DNA from 3 places in the Streptomyces sp. NBC_00271 genome. Region 2 is predicted to be linked to each of the others. Evidence: riboswitches for the same ligand, from Rfam matches in the RefSeq annotation. Region 2 holds a riboswitch; each other region holds the start of a gene.
The links. A riboswitch is a leader RNA that binds a small molecule or an ion and turns the genes downstream of it on or off. The one in region 2 is predicted to bind cyclic di-AMP.
Positions count from the first base shown of each region.

Region 1: linked by a shared signal. The riboswitch ahead of OG798_RS37975 (M23 family metallopeptidase) and the one ahead of OG798_RS32305 (C40 family peptidase) in region 2 are both predicted to bind cyclic di-AMP.
Region 3: linked by a shared signal. The riboswitch ahead of OG798_RS44425 (M23 family metallopeptidase) and the one ahead of OG798_RS32305 (C40 family peptidase) in region 2 are both predicted to bind cyclic di-AMP.

Region 1 is NZ_CP108070.1:8,381,793-8,387,152, forward strand. It holds gene OG798_RS37965 (M16 family metallopeptidase) at 1-469, shown strand, start outside; gene OG798_RS37970 (M16 family metallopeptidase) at 466-1,854, shown strand; cyclic di-AMP (ydaO/yuaA leader) riboswitch at 2,101-2,261, shown strand; gene OG798_RS37975 (M23 family metallopeptidase) at 2,274-3,038, shown strand; gene OG798_RS37980 (GntR family transcriptional regulator) at 3,251-3,946, shown strand; gene OG798_RS37985 (HPr family phosphocarrier protein) at 4,130-4,411, opposite strand; gene OG798_RS37990 (bifunctional acetate--CoA ligase family protein/GNAT family N-acetyltransferase) at 4,590-5,360, shown strand, end outside.
Region 2 is NZ_CP108070.1:7,073,635-7,078,994, forward strand. It holds gene OG798_RS32300 (tellurite resistance/C4-dicarboxylate transporter family protein) at 1-441, opposite strand, end outside; gene OG798_RS32305 (C40 family peptidase) at 537-1,697, opposite strand; cyclic di-AMP (ydaO/yuaA leader) riboswitch at 1,706-1,877, opposite strand; gene pcrA (DNA helicase PcrA) at 2,160-4,703, shown strand; gene OG798_RS32315 (M23 family metallopeptidase) at 4,825-5,360, opposite strand, start outside.
Region 3 is NZ_CP108070.1:9,764,484-9,769,843, reverse strand. It holds gene OG798_RS44435 (DUF6250 domain-containing protein) at 1-154, opposite strand, end outside; gene OG798_RS44430 (rhamnogalacturonan lyase family protein) at 151-2,076, opposite strand; gene OG798_RS44425 (M23 family metallopeptidase) at 2,319-3,320, opposite strand; cyclic di-AMP (ydaO/yuaA leader) riboswitch at 3,323-3,481, opposite strand; gene OG798_RS44420 (alpha-galactosidase) at 3,783-5,360, opposite strand, start outside.

The DNA.
Region 1 (5,360 bases), 1.3 Mb from region 2:
GTCGTCCCGGCTCTACAACCGGCTCGTACGCCGCGACCGCACCGCCGTCGCGGCAGGGTTCGGCGTGCTGCGGCTCGCCGGAGCGCCCTCCCTGGGCTGGCTGGACGTGAAGACGTCCGGTGACGTCGAGGTCCCGGTGATCGAGTCCGCCGTCGACGCGGAGCTCGCCCGGTTCGCCGAGGAGGGCCCCACGGACGAGGAGATGGAGCGCGCCCAGGCCCAGTTGGAGCGCGAGTGGCTGGACCGGCTCGGCACGGTCGCGGGCCGCGCCGACGAACTGTGCCGGTACGCCGTCCTGTTCGGCGACCCGCAGCTCGCCCTGACGGCCGTACAGCGCGTCCTGGACATCACGGCCGAGGAGGTCCAGGAGGTCGCGAAGGCCCGCCTGCGCCCCGACAACCGCGCGGTGCTCGTGTACGAGCCGGTCGCTGCCGGCACCACCGAAGAGGACGAGGAGGCGGCGAAGTGACCGAGCTCGCCACCATGGACTTCCACCCGCAGCCCCAGGCGGGTCAGCCCAAGCCCTGGGCCTTCCCGGCGCCCGAGCGCGGCACGCTGGACAACGGCCTGACCGTGCTGCGCTGCCACCGCCCCGGCCAGCAGGTCGTCGCCGTCGAGGTGTTGCTCGCCGCGCCGCTCGAGGCCGAGCCCGCGGGCCTCGACGGCGTCGCCACGATCATGGCGCGCGCCTTCTCCGAGGGCACCGACAAGCTCTCCGCCGAGGAGTTCGCCGCCGAGCTGGAGCGCTGCGGCGCCACCCTCGACGCGCACGCCGACCACCCCGGCGTGCGGCTGTCGCTCGAAGTGCCCGTCTCGCGCCTGCCCAAGGCGCTCGGGCTGCTCGCCGACGCCCTGAGGGCACCGGCGTTCGCGGACAGCGAGGTCGAGCGGCTGGTGCGCAACCGGCTCGACGAGATCCCGCACGAGACGGCCAACCCGGCCCGGCGGGCCGCCAAGGAGCTCTCCAAGGAGCTGTTCCCGGCGACCTCGCGCATGTCGCGCCCGCGCCAGGGCACCGAGGAGACCGTCCAGAAGATCGACTCGGCGGCCGTACGCGCCTTCTTCGACAAGCACGTACGTCCCGCCACGTCCACCGCTGTGATCGTCGGCGACCTGACCGGCGTCGACCTCGACGCGCTGCTCGCCGAGACGCTCGGCGACTGGACCGGTTCGTCCGCCGAGCCGCGCCCCGTGCCGTCGGTGGCCGCCGACGACACCGGCCGTGTGATCATCGTGGACCGCCCCGGCGCGGTCCAGACGCAGCTGCTCATCGGCCGCGTCGGCGCCGACCGGCACGACCGTGTGTGGCCCGCCCAGGTGCTCGGCACGTACTGCCTCGGTGGCACCCTCACCTCGCGCCTGGACCGCGTCCTGCGCGAGGAAAAGGGCTACACCTACGGTGTGCGGGCGTTCGGCCAGGTCCTGCGCGCCGCGCCGGACGGAACCGGTATCGCGATGCTCGCCATCAGCGGCTCCGTGGACACCCCGAACACCGGCCCGGCGCTCGACGACCTCTGGAAGGTGCTGCGCACCCTCGCCGCCGAGGGCCTGACGGACGCCGAGCGCGACATCGCCGTACAGAACCTGGTGGGGGTGGCGCCCCTCAAGTTCGAGACCGCGGCGGCCGTCGCGGGCACGCTCGCGGACCAGGTCGAGCAGTACCTGCCGGACGACTACCAGGCGACGCTGTACCAGCAGCTCGCCGCGACCGGCACCGTGGAGGCCACCGCGGCCGCCGTGAGCGCCTTCCCGGTGGACCGTCTGGTGACCGTCCTCGTCGGCGACGCCGCGCAGATCCAGGAGCCCGTCAAGGCCCTCGGAATCGGTGAAGTGACCGTCGTTCCGGCGGAGTAGAGGTTCAACGGAGCGTGACTCCGTAGGGCCCGGGTGACTGAAGAGTCGCCCGGGCCCCTTTTTGATCGGATTTCCGCTCGGGTCTTCGCGCGGACTTCATCCCCAAGATGTCCGTATTGGTAGGGAGGTTGCCCGTCTGCCCTGTGGCATGCACTACAAAAGCCGTGATCCGTTTGTTGATTGAAAGACGCCCCGTCTAGCGTCGGTGCGGCTGTTCGTCAGGCAGTGCGCCGCGCCCGCGGCACCGGACAGTCATCGCCGAGTCCCCGTACGGCGCGAGCCAGGGGAGCCGGGGACCCACACGTAGTCCCTGGGGTGAATCGGACGCCCTCCCTGGAGGGAGTCCGTAGGAGACCTTCCTGCTCCGAACCCGTCAGCTAACCCGGTAGGCGAGAGGGAAGGAAAGGATCAGCCCCTACATGGCGTTCACCTGTGGCCCCGGGAAACACCGCCGTCCGAGCCGCGTGAAGCGCTCCACCACGAACGCCGTCGGCGTCGCCGCGCTCACCACCACCGGTGTCATCGGAACCCTGGCCGCTCCGGCACTCGCCGCGGACGCCTCCGTCGAGCAGACCGGGCTGACCCAGGCCGTCACCCTCGGTGACAGCGTCGCCGCCCAGATCGACGCGCAGGCCGCCGCCCAGCAGCGCGCCGCCGACGAGGCCGCCGCGCGCAAGAAGGCCGAAGAAGCCGCGCGCAAGAAGGCCGCCGAGGAGGCGAAGAAGGAGCGCGAGGCCAAGGAGCGTGCCGCCCGCGCCGCCGAGCGCAAGCGCCTCAACACCTTCGTCCTGCCGATCACCGGCTCGTACATCTCCACCGGCTACAAGACCGGCGGCAGCCTCTGGTCCTCCGGCAGTCACACGGGCGTCGACTTCCACGCCGCCTCCGGCACCTCGGTCCACGCGGTCGGCTCCGGCACGGTCGTCACGGCCGGCTGGGGTGGCGCGTACGGCAACCAGATCGTCCTGAAGATGCACGACGGCACCTACACGATGTACGGCCACCTGTCGTCCATCGGCGTCTCCGTGGGGCAGACGGTCACCCCGGGCCAGCAGATCGGCCTCTCCGGCGCCACCGGGAACACCACCGGGCCGCACCTCCACTTCGAGGCCCGTACGACGGCGGAGTACGGCTCCGACATGGACCCGGTCGCCTACCTCCGCTCGCACGGCGTGAACGTCTGACGCTCGCACACCCCGAACGCCTGACGACCGGCGTCAACACTTCCGAAGCCCCGGCTCCCCTCAGCCGGGGCTTCGTCGTTTCGAACGGCTGTCTGTCCAAAAAATATCCATGGATTCCGGCCCGCCATCGGAAATTCCAGTTCTCTGCAATAGAGTCGCTGAACAAGCGTCAATCGACCGCGTTTCGCGGGGATTAAGGCGGAGGTCCGGTCATGCGCATTCCCGCGCACTCGGTATGCACGGCGATCCGTGACGACATCGTCGCGGGTGTCTACGAGCGCGGCAGCCGGCTCACCGAGGAACTGCTCGCGCGACGCTACGGCGTCTCGCGGGTCCCCGTGCGCGAGGCCTTGCGCACGCTGGAGGCCGAGGGCTTCGTCGTCACCCGTCGGCACGCGGGCGCGTGCGTCGCGGAGCCCACCGAGCAGGAGGCCGCGGACCTGCTCGAGATGCGCATGCTCCTGGAGCCGCTGGGCGCCGCGAGGGCCGCGCAGCGGCGTACCGAGGCCCACCTCAAGGTGCTTCGAGGCCTGGTCAGACTGGGGCAGGAGCGGGCCAGGAAGGGGAACAGCGAGGATCTGCGCTCGCTCGGCGGCTGGTTCCACGAGACCCTCGCGCAGGCCTCCGGGAGCCCCGCGCTGACCTCCACGCTGGCCCAGCTGCGGCACAAGATCGCCTGGATGTACGCGGTCGAGGCGCCGGCCAATCCGGCGGAGTCCTGGGCGGAGCACGGCGGGATCGTGGACGCGGTGGCGCGCGGCGACAGCGAGCGGGCGCGGGCCGTCACGGCGCTGCACGCCGAGCGTGCGACGGTCGCGCACCGGCTGCGTTTTCCCGGCGTGGGAGATCGTCCGGAGCGTGTGAGGACTTCGCAACATCCCGTAAACATGACGGGCGTGCGTCATTAACACCGGCACCGTATACAAAGAGGGGTAATTCGCGGGGGATTATTTCTGCTGCCCGCAATTAGAAAAAGCGAAGGGCCCGCCCGATGTTTTCGGGCGAGCCCTTCGAATGCGTGCGGGGCGGGGTCTTTTGGTGCGAAGACCACTCCCGCCATCAATTGAGGAACCCCGATCGAGGGCTCTTACTCAGACGGTCTCGGGGAGCTCCTCGAGACCCTCCGCCACCAGCTTCGCCAGCCGGTCGAGCGCGGCGTCCGCGCCCTCGGCGTCCGAGGCGAGGACGATCTCCTCGCCGCCCTGGGCGCCCAGGCCGAGGACCGCCAGCATGGAGGCCGCGTTGACGGGGTTGCCCTCCGCCTTGGCGATCGTCACGGGGATACCGGAGGCCGTGGCCGCCCGGACGAAGATGGAGGCGGGACGGGCGTGGAGGCCCTCGGCCCAGCCGACGTTGACGCGGCGCTCAGCCATGTGATGCTGCCCTTCAGGTGTTCAGGGTTGTCTAGACCAGTGTTCCACAACGTGAAGCGAGTCCGGGCAGGGTGTTGTTCCCGTCCCGAACTCCGCGTCGGATCCCGGCCTGGATCCGACTTCGGTGCCCCTAGCCTGCCTCGCGCCGTTGTCGGACGCGAGCCGTACTCTGGGGCCCATGCAGACCTCGTCGGACCGGCACGAGTACCCCTCCCACTGGGAGGCCGACGTGGTGCTGCGCGACGGCGGCACCGCCCGCATCAGGCCCATCACCGTCGACGACGCCGAGCGGCTGGTGAGCTTCTACGAGCAGGTCTCGGACGAGTCGAAGTACTACCGCTTCTTCGCGCCCTACCCGCGCCTGTCCGCCAAGGATGTCCACCGCTTCACGCACCACGACTTTGTGGACAGGGTGGGACTCGCGGCCACGGTCGGCGGCGAGTTCATCGCCACCGTACGCTATGACCGTATTAATGCTGATGGTCGGCCCGCCTCGCTGCCCGCGGACGAGGCCGAGGTCGCTTTCCTCGTGCAGGACGCCCACCAGGGCCGCGGCGTCGCCTCGGCCCTCCTGGAGCACATCGCGGCCGTCGCCAGAGAGCGCGAGATCCGCCGTTTCGCCGCCGAGGTACTGCCCGCCAACAGCAAGATGATCAAGGTGTTCACGGACGCCGGTTACCAGCAGAAGCGGCACTTCGAGGACGGCGTCGTACGCCTGGAGTTCGACCTCGAACCCACCGACCGCTCGCTCGCCGTGCAGCGCGCGCGGGAGCAGCGCGCCGAGGCGCGGTCCGTGCAGCGACTGCTCGCGCCCGGCTCGGTCGCCGTCATCGGAGCGGGCCGCACCCCTGGCGGGGTGGGACGCAGCGTCCTCGACAACCTGCGCGAGGCCGGGTTCACCGGGCGGCTGTACGCCGTGAACAAGGCACTCCAGGAGAAGGAGCTCGGC
Region 2 (5,360 bases):
CTGCGTGGCCACACAGCCGAGGAACACCGCTCCGGGCATACGGGGCCGCCATCGCCGTACGACCAGGAAGAGCAACCCCGGCCAGAGCGCCGCCGCCAGGGCGAGCAGGGCCTCGGCCGGTACCTCCCACCCCAGTGTGACCAGCCGCGTGCCGAGCACGGCGGTCGCCGCGACCGCGGTGAGCGCGCTCGGTGTACCGGCCTCCGTCAGCCACCGCTCCCGCTCCCGCAGCAGCCGTACGACGAAGGCCGCGGCGAGCCCGAGCCAGCCGAGGGCCGCCAGGGCCAGCACGATCCGGGACAGGATCTCGTAGCCGGTCTGCTCCAGCCCGATCGAGATGATGCCGGTGGCCAGGATCGCGGCTCCGGCGCCCGGCGGATTCTGCGCCCACCAGCTGCGCAGGCCGGTCCACCGGGTGCCGGGCGGGGAGATGGCTGACATGGGCCCGATGCTAAGGACCTTCGAGCGGGTTGGCGGCGGGCCACGCGCGCGTGGAGCTCGATGAGCCCCACGCGCGCGTGCCGGGCACCGAGGCGTTAGGCCGGACGCACCACGCTGTGGATGATCGACTCGCCGCCGTAGAAGATCGACTCCTCGCGGACGTACGCGCCCGGCTTGGGGGCGTGGATCATCATGCCGTTGCCGACGTACAGGCCGACGTGGCTGATGTCGTCGTAGAAGAAGACGAGGTCACCGGGCTTGATGTCGGCGAGCGGGACCGTCGTGCCCACGTTGACCTGGTCCCAGGTGGTACGCGGGAGATCGACGCCGGCGGCCTTCCAGGCGGCCTGGGTGAGGCCGGAGCAGTCGTAGGAGCCGGGCCCGGTCGCGCCCCAGACGTACGGCTTGCCGACCTGGGTGCGGGCGAAGGCGAGGGCCTTGTCGGCGTTGGCGGTGTACGAGGAGTCGGTGGTCGAACTCCCCGAGGTGCCCGAGGTGCCGGTGGTCGTCTGCTGCTGGGCGGCCGCCTCCTGGGCCTTCTTCTCCGCCGCGGCCTGCTGCTGGGCCAGCTCCGCCGCCTTGCGGTCGGCCGCTTCCTGCTTCTTCTTCTCGATCGCCGCGAGCCGCGCCTTCTCCTCGGCGGTCAGTTTCGAGAGCAGGTCGCGCGCCGCGGCGAGCTTGCGCTGCACGTCGGCCTTGGACGTCTTCAGCGCGCTCTGCGTCGTGGTGAGCGTCTGCAGGCTCTGGGAGGCCTCCGCGCGCTTCTTGGTGGTGGCGGCCTGCTCGGTGATGTAGTCGTCGACGGCCACCTTCTGGCGGCTGGTCAGCCGGTCCATCAGCTGGGTCTGGTCGAAGTAGTCCTGCGGATTGTCGGCCAGCAGGAGGGTCGCGGTGTCGGGCGCGGAGGCGCCGGTGCGGTACTGCGCCGCGGCGAACGACCCCAGCTCCTCGCGCGCGGTGTTGAGCTTCTCGGTGCGCCGGGCCACGTCGTCGAGGAGGGAGTCGACGCGCTTGCGCTGCTGCGCGGTCTTCTCCCTGGTCGCGTTGTACTTCTCGGTCGCCGCCTCGGCCTGGTGGTAGAGGTCGTCGACCTTCTTCTCGACCTCTTCGATGCTCGGCTTGGGATCGGCCGAGGGCGCGGCGTTCGCCGTCTGGGAGAGCAGGGCCACGGAGGTGAGGGCCGCCGTGGCGAGGGCGGGGGTCCGTATACCCGCTATGCGCGTACCTGTAGGACTCCACTTGCGATGCGACGCCAAGAGAGGCGACTCCTTCCGTCTTCCGCCTACCGAGTTAGCTGTCGGGTTCGGGCGGGTGATTCCGGAAGGTTTGCCCTACGGTCCTTGTCCCAGTGGACAGTTGGACCGATTCACCCCAAGGTCGGTTGGGTCCCCGGCTCCGGCTGCCGTACGGCGCACCGGACTCGGCGGAGGCCGCACGGCCCGGCGGTGTTCGCCGGTTGGGTCGAGCGGCCTGCCCGGCACGCTAGCCAACTCATAAGTGTTCTGTGAAGTTTGATGTGCGATATGCCCGATACATTTTCGTGACCTTGACCTCGGGGGTCATTGGCCGTGGCTGACCGTGATGAAGCGATCCTGAACGGTGACGGCGTCCGCGGTGGAAGGAGCGACGGAAAAAGATCATGCGCGGTCGCGGAAAAACCGGTCGGGTTTCCAGGGTGGCCGCGGGTTGTCAGTGGGGCCGCCTAGACTCGGAGAGCGATGAGCAGCCTCTTTGATGACAGCTTTCTGGCGGACCTCCAGCCTTCCGGGGCCCACGAGGAAGAGCCCCCGCCGCCCGAGGACGGGGCGCCGGAGCCGCTTCCGGACGACCTGTTCGGCGGCCGCTTCGACGTGCCCGCGAGCCGGGACGCCTACTACCGCGACGGCGCGCCCCGCCCCGCCGTGGACCCGGCGGCCCTGCTGGACGGGCTGAACGAGAACCAGCGCGCGGCCGTGGTGCACTCCGGCTCCCCGCTGCTCATCGTGGCCGGCGCGGGCTCCGGCAAGACCCGGGTGCTCACGCACCGCATCGCTCATCTGCTGGGCGAGCGCCATGTCCACCCCGGCCAGATCCTCGCGATCACCTTCACGAACAAGGCTGCGGGCGAGATGAAGGAGCGCGTCGAGCAGCTCGTCGGCCCGCGCGCGAACGCGATGTGGGTGATGACCTTCCACAGCGCGTGTGTGCGGATCCTGCGCCGCGAGAGCAAGAAGCTCGGCTTCACCTCCTCGTTCTCGATCTACGACGCCGCCGACAGCAAGCGTCTGATGGCGCTCGTCTGCCGTGATCTGGATCTCGATCCCAAGCGCTTCCCGCCCAAGTCCTTCAGCGCCAAGATCTCGAACCTGAAGAACGAGCTGATCGACGAGGAGGACTTCGCCGTCCAGGCCGCCGACGGCTTCGAGAAGACCCTCGCCCAGGCCTACGCGATGTACCAGTCGCGGCTGCGCGAGGCCAACGCGCTCGACTTCGACGACCTGATCATGACCACGGTCAACCTGCTGCGTGCCTTCCCGGACGTCGCCGAGCACTACCGGCGCCGCTTCCGCCACGTCCTGGTCGACGAGTACCAGGACACGAACCACGCGCAGTACGCCCTGGTCAGGGAGCTCGTCGGCCCGGCCGCCGGTGACCGGCCCGAGGAAGCGCCGCCCACCGAGGGCGAGCTCGGGCCCGCCGAGCTGTGCGTCGTGGGCGACGCCGACCAGTCGATCTACGCCTTCCGCGGGGCGACCATCCGCAACATCCTCCAGTTCGAGGAGGACTACCCGGACGCGACGACGATCCTGCTGGAGCAGAACTACCGCTCCACCCAGACGATCCTGACCGCCGCGAACGCAGTCATCGAGCGCAACGAGTCCCGCCGCCCCAAGAACCTGTGGACCAACGCGGGCGCCGGTTCGAACATCACCGGCTATGTCGCCGACACCGAGCACGACGAGGCCCAGTTCGTCGCCGACGAGATAGACCGTCTCACCGACGCGGGCGAGGCCAGGGCGGGTGACGTCGCCGTCTTCTACCGGACGAACGCACAGTCCCGCGTCTTCGAAGAGATCTTCATCCGCGTCGGCCTGCCCTACAAGGTCGTCGGCGGCGTCCGCTTCTACGAGCGCAAGGAGGTCCGTGACGTCCTCGCGTACCTCAGGGTCCTGGCCAACCCCGAGGACTCGGTTCCGCTGCGCCGCATTCTGAACGTTCCCAAGCGCGGCATCGGCGAGCGCGCCGAGGCCATGATCGACGCGCTCTCGCAGCGCGAGAAGATCAGCTTCCCGCAGGCGCTGCGCCGCGTCGACGAGGCGTACGGGATGGCGGCGCGGTCGACGAACGCCGTGAAGCGGTTCAACACGCTCATGGAGGACCTCCGTACGATCGTCGAGTCCGGCGCGGGTCCGGCGACCGTCCTGGAGGCGGTCCTCGAGCGCACCGGCTATCTCGCCGAGCTGCAGGCCTCGACCGACCCGCAGGACGAGACCCGGATCGAGAACCTTCAGGAGCTCGCCGCCGTGGCCCTGGAGTTCGAGCAGGAGACCGGCGAGGGCGAAGGCACGGGTGCGGGCACGGCTGCGGGTGCGGCGGCTGCTGGTGCTGGTGCTGGTGCGGCGTCCGGTGGGCTCTCCGCGTTCCTGGAGCGTGTCGCGCTCGTCGCCGACTCCGACCAGATCCCGGACGAGGAGGACGGCAACGGCGTCATCACGCTGATGACCCTCCACACCGCCAAGGGCCTGGAGTTCCCGGTCGTCTTCCTCACCGGCATGGAGGACGGCGTCTTCCCGCACATGCGCGCGCTGGGACAGGTCAAGGAGCTGGAGGAGGAGCGGCGCCTCGCGTACGTCGGCATCACGCGCGCGCGGGAGCGGTTGTACCTCACCCGTTCGTCCATGCGCAGCGCCTGGGGCCAGCCCTCGTACAACCCGCCGTCCCGCTTCCTGGAGGAGATCCCGGAGACGCACCTGGAGTGGAAGCGCACCGGCGCGACCGCTCCCGTGCCCTCGGGGCCCGTCTCCGGTGTGGCCGCCTCGCTGTCGTCCTCGCGTTCGCGGTCCGCGGCGTCCGGTGCCTCCGGCTTCGCGACGCGCCGCGGGGTCTCCGAGAAGCCGGTGGTCTCGCTCGCGGTGGGTGACCGGGTCACTCACGACCAGTTCGGCCTGGGCACCGTGGTCGGTGTGAAGGGGACGGGTGCGAACGCGGAGGCGACGGTCGACTTCGGCGAGGCGAAGCCGAAGCGGTTGCTGCTGCGGTACGCGCCGGTGGAGAAGCTGTAGTTCCACGGGGCGGCAGCTCGGAGCCCGGCGACGGCATTCGGTCACGTCGTCGGGTGAGCGGCCGCTGGGTTACGTCGGGCCCGAGGCTCCGTGGGTTACGTCGGGCCCCAGGCCCGGTGGGTTACGTCGGGTCCAGGCCGTGGCTGCGCAGCCACGGCAGCGGGTCGATCGCCGAGCCGCCCGCGGGGCGGACCTCGAAGTGCAGATGCGGACCGGTCGAGTTGCCGGAGTTCCCGGAGAACGCGATCTGGTCCCCGGCCTTCACGACCGTCCCCGACGGCACCTTGTAGCTGGAGAGGTGGCAGTACCAGGTTTCCGTGCCGTCCATCGCGGTGACGATCGCCATGTTCCCGTACGCGCTGTTCCACTGCGTCCGTACGGTGCCGTCGGTCGCGGCCATCACCGGCGTGCCGTACGACACCGGGAAGTCGATGCCCGTGTGCACGGACATCCAGTTGATGCCGGCCTGGCCGAAGTAGGCGCTGAGGCCCTTCTGCGTGACCGGGAGCACGAACTTCGGCCGCAGCCGCTCCTTGCGAGCCGCTTCCGCCGCCGCCTTCTGCTTCTCGGCGGCCTGCTGAGCCTTGAGGTCGATACGTTCCTGCGTCCGGCTGGCCCGGTCGGCGAAGTCGTCCGCGCCCGCGGCGAGGCTCTGGA
Region 3 (5,360 bases), 2.7 Mb from region 2:
CGGTGACCCACTGGCCGAGACCGCGGCGGAAGCCGTCGTGGGCGATGAGTCGGCCGCGGCGGTGGCGCGGCGAGGCGCTCGCGGTGGTGGCCGGGGCGAGCGTCGACAGCGCGGCACCGGCGGCGAGGGTCGCGAAGGCTCTGCGGGTGGTCATGAGGTTCCTTCCGTGCGAGCGGTGGTGGTGATGGCAGGTTTCGGCACCCGCCGGGTCTCGGTGCCCAGGTAGTAGTCCGTGTACGTCGACTGGAGATAGCCGCGCACGGTCCAGCCGAGGCGGTAGCCGGGGTTCTGGGCGAGCGTGTAGATGCGGGTCTTCGTCGGTTCGGTGGTGGTGTACAGGCGCAGCGCGGTGTGGTCGCCGGTCTCGGCGAGGATCTCCTCGCGCCAGTCGCCGAGGAGGTCGCCGTAGAAGGGGGTCGCGTTGCGGGCGCCGGAGACGACACCGTCCGGGTCGAAGAGGCGCGTGCTGGTCTCGGCCTTCGGGTCCCACTTGTCGACATGCGTGGAGTCGAGGAGTTCGGCGCCCTTGTCGCCGTCCCACCAGATACGGAAGTTGACGCTGGGCGTGGTCGTGGAGACCTTTCCGTCCTGGACGTTGAAGACGCCCGCGCCGGGGCGGGTGACGTCGGCGGTGGAGGTCCAGTACTCGTAGCCGGGGTGGCCGGGGTCGATGTCGGCGGCGCTGCCCCGGCCGACGTCGAGGTCGGATTCGCTCGTCGGGTCGGCCGGGTGCTCGCCGGTCACCAGGCGCTGCCCGGTGTCGGCGTCGTAGTAGTACCAGGGGAACCTCGATACGACGCCCAGTTCGGACTGCTGGATCGCGAAGCCCTCCAGGCCGGGCCGGTCGGGGTCGAGGTCGGCGATGTCGAAACGGTCGCCGTGTCCGGCACCGTCGACGACATAGCGCAGCGTGCCGTCGCTGCCCACGACGTAGTTGCCGTCGGCGATCTCGTCCTTGCCGTCCTGGTCGACGTCGACGGTCCGGATCTGGTGGAAGCTGGTGGCGCCGCTGCCGACCGGGACGACGTACTTCCAACGCCGGTTCAGATCCGTGCCGTTGAAGTCCCAGGTCTGGAAGAGGATCCGGAAGGCTCCGCGTTTGGCGCCGACCCGGGTGACCAACTTCGTGACGAGGCTGGGATGTACGCCGTCGAGGTACGCGATGCCGAAGTGTCCGCCGGAGGGGCCGTCGGCGACGAGGTCGTCGGGCACGGGCTGCCGGGTGCGCTCGCTGCCCGTCTTCCCGTCGATCACCGAAATGAACTGGTCGGCGGGCGAGTCGGCGGTCACCTTCGCGCCGTCCGCGAAGGTGGTCCCGTCGGCCGTGTGCACCAGCACCTCGGCCTTGCCGTCGCGGTCGAGGTCGTACACGGTGACGTTGTCGTCGTTGCGGTAGCCGCCGATCGGCGTCGAGCCGCTGATCGCGGCGGGCGCGGGATCGTTGGCGCCGTTCCCGCCGACCTGGGTGTACGAGCCCGGGCCGAGGTCGACGCGCCACAGCCGCGCGCCGGTGAGCGTGTACGCCTCCAGGAGGTCGGGCTTGTCGCGGGTCTGCGCGAGCCGGCTGACGACGAGTTCGTAGCGTCCGTCGCCGTCGAGGTCGCCGGGCCAGGCGTGTTGCACGGTGTATCCGTCGGCGGCGGCCAGCGGAACCTCGGCGTAACCCCGCACGAAGTCGAGCGCCGCCGAACTCGGTTTCCGCTCACGGCCGTTGACGACGGCACGCACGGTGTAGGTGCCGGTGCCCCGGGTGTCGTCCTGGTACGTGGTCGACCGGGTGACCGGCGCCTGGTTGAGCCGCCGTCCGCCCTTGTACACGTTGAACGCGATCGCGTCCCCGGTGGGGGTACCCCCTGTTCGAGCGGAGCCGAGAACTTGGGGGAGTGCGTACTCCGTGCCGAGTAACCGCCAGCTCAGGAAGGTGCCCTTGCCCGAGGGGACGGCGACCAGGCCGCGGTCCAGGTTCTCCACGATCCGGCGCGGCGGCGGATGCCGTTCGGTGGCGTGCGAGGGCGCGGCGACCAGACCGGCCAGCAGCGCGGCGGCGGTGACGACGCCGAGTCTTCGAGGTCTCACGATGGCGTGCTCCTTGCGGTGGCGACGACGGCCGCGGTGCCGCCGCCGAAGACATAGAAAGCGCTTACGGAGATCACTGTGGAGCCACTCTCGCACCGTGTCGAGACCTCGTTCGCCGGTGCCACAAGACCGCAATGTGCCGATCATGAAAGGACCACGCCGGGACGCGTGGAGAAAAGCCGAGGGCCGGACCCCGCGATCGCGGGGTCCGGCCCTCGAAGATGTGAGAGGCGCGGCGGACGTCAGCCGACGGCGACACCGTGCGAGCGAAGGTACGCGACCGGGTCCATGTCCGAGCCGTAGTTCGGGGTGGTGCGGATCTCGAAGTGCAGGTGCGGACCGGTGACGTTGCCGGTCGCGCCGGAGAGGCCGATCTGCTGGCCATTGGTCATGGTCTGGCCCGCCGAGACGGACAGGGCGGACAGGTGAGCGTACTGCGAGTACCGGCCGTCGGCGTGCTGGATGACGACCTGGTTGCCGTACGCGCCGCCCCAGCCGGCCGATACGACGGTACCGGCGGCAATGGCCTTGATGGTGGTGCCGGTCGGGACCACGAAGTCCACGCCGGTGTGGTAGCCGCTGGACCACATGCTGCCGGCGACCTTGTAGCCGGTGCCGATGGTGGCGCCCCCGACCGGCAGGGTGTAACCGGTGTGGGTGGCGGTGCCGGTGGCCCGGGTGGTGGCGGCCTGGGTCTTGGGCGCGTCCGCCGCGCCGGACGATCCGGCGGCCGACTGCGCCGACGATCGCGTGGACGTCTTGGCGGACGACTGCGTGGACGGCTTGGTCGACGGCTTGGTGTCGTCGGTCGACGCGGCCCTCACGCCGATCGTGAGCTTCAGGCCGGGGTGGATCATCGAGGGGTCGCTGCCGATGACCTGACGGTTGTCGGAGTAGAGCTTCTGCCAGCCGCCGCGGAGGTGCTGCCGCTCGGCGATCTTGGAGAGCCAGTCGCCGGCCTTCACCGAATAGGTCTTCGTCGAGGCCGTGGAGGTCGACGCGGTCTCTTCCGAAACCGTCGCGGTCCTTTCGGAAACCGTCGCGGTCTTTTCGGAAACCGTCGCGCCGGAAATCGTCGCGGTCTTTTCCGCAGTGGACGAAACCGCGGCCGTCGGCGTCACGGCATGGGCACCGGCGGCCCCCATCAGCGGCAGCGCGAGGGCGGCGCCACCGGTTCCGGCCACGGCGATCGAGCGGGAGAAACGCTGGGACTTGGGTCGGCGGTGCTTACCCTTCGCGGGCATGAAGAATTCCTCTCCGGCGCCTGCGAGGTGAGCTGTCGGGTGCGGGCTGGAGATGCCCGGCCACGCGGCTGCGCGGCTATACCCCTAGCCGTTCCGGAGACCGGAACAGGCGTGGTACCTGTGGGTCCCCCGCTCCTGCCGGTTACCGGTGGGTGTGCGGATACCGGGCGGCGGCAGGATTGGGCGTCCGTCCGGATTGAGGGCGAACGTAAGCGACATGGGGGCGCATCGCCAACCATGTCGCTTTTCTGTGCGCGTGCCATTCTTGATCCATGCCGGAATTCCGGTCACCCTCCGTGGACAATGATCTCCCCCGCCCCTCAATCCGCCCGGAAATTCGGGCGGATCGAGAAAGCGGGCCGGCAACGCATCGTCACGAATATGACGCTGCTCACGCACGTCACACCACGGTCTTTTATTCCAGGGCCAGTTGGAATTAAGGCATCAATAGGGACAGAACGCTCACATGCGACGCAGTCGGATAACTGCCGCATCGAAGTCCCCGCGCAGCCCCGTCCGCAACCCGTGATGCAACAGCACCGCACCTCGGTGCACTTCACCCGTTTCGCGGCATTCGTACGCGGCGCTCGGATCGAGCCCACGCAACCGGAGCGGGGCGACCGGCTCGCCGTGATGCTGCGCCTGGAGCAGGGCGAGGACGACGGTCTCGTCGCCGCGGACGTACTGCACGGCGCTCAGCCCGCCCTCCGGAGGCCGCAGCCGGTAGAGGTCGCCGCGCTGCACGACCGGCCGGATCTCCTTGTAGAGGTCCACCCACTCCCGCGCCTCGACGAGCTCCGCCTCGCTCCAGTCGGCCAGGTCACCGCCGACCCCCAGCACCCCGGCCATGGCGCTCACGAACCGGAAGCGCAGCGAGCTGATCCGACCGTTGAGCTGCGCGTTCGGACTGTCCGTGACCCAGGCGGCCATGATCCGGGCCGGGTGGATCTGGCTGAAGCCGTGCTGGATGGCGAGCCGGTCGAGCGGGTCGGTGTTGTCGGAGGTCCACACCTGGTCCGTGCGTGCCATGACGCCGAGGTCGATCCGGCCGCCACCGCCCGAGCAGGACTCGAAGGCTACCCCGGGATGCTCGGCCCGCAGCCGGTCCAGGAGCCCGTACAGGGCCTCCACGTGCTCGACCCACAGCTTCTGCGGGTACGGCTCACCGGGCCAACCGGCGTCCGTGAAGCAGCGGTTGAAGTCCCACTTCACATAGTCGATCGGGGCGCTCGAGAGCAGACCGTCGAGCTGCTCCCACAGGTACTCCTGGACATCCGGGCGGGCGAGATTGAGTACGAGCTGGTTGCGGAACTCCGTCCTGGTCCGCCCCGGCTGGAACTGCACCCAGTCGGGGTGCGCGCGGTACAGCTCACTGTCCGGATTGACCATCTCCGGCTCGACCCAGATCCCGAACTGCATGCCGAGCGCGTGCACGTCGTCGGCGAGCGGCTTCAGTCCCTGCGGGAAGCGCTCCGGGTTGGGGGTCCAGTCGCCGAGCCCGGCGCGGTCGCTCGTCCGCGCCCCGAACCAGCCGTCGTCGACGACGAACAGCTCGACGCCCATCTCCGCGGCCCGCCGGGCCAGCTCCCGCTGCCGCTCCTCGGAGATGTCGAAGTGGGTGGCCTCCCAGGAGTTGAAGAGCACCGGCCGGTCCTGGTCCGCGTCCGGGATCACGTACGCCCGCTGGTAGGTGTGCCACGTCCGGCTCGCCGCGCCGAAGCCGCCGTCGCTCCACAGCCCCGCGAAGACGGGGGTGGTGAACGACTCCCCCGGCTCCAGACGCAACAGTCCGGAGTCGTCGTATCCCGCGCCGCCGGAGATCTGCACGCGCGCGTCGGGGAGTTGGGCCACGCAGATCCGCCACGAGCCCGACCAGCCCAGCGCGCACCCGTAGACCTCGCCGCTCTCCTCGCTCGCCCCGCTGTCCAGCGCGACCCACGGCAGGTGCTGGTGCCCGGTGTGCCCGCGACGGCTGCCGATGACCTTCTCACCGTAGGTGAGGGGGGAGCGGGCGAGCCGGGACTCGGCCGCCCACCGCCC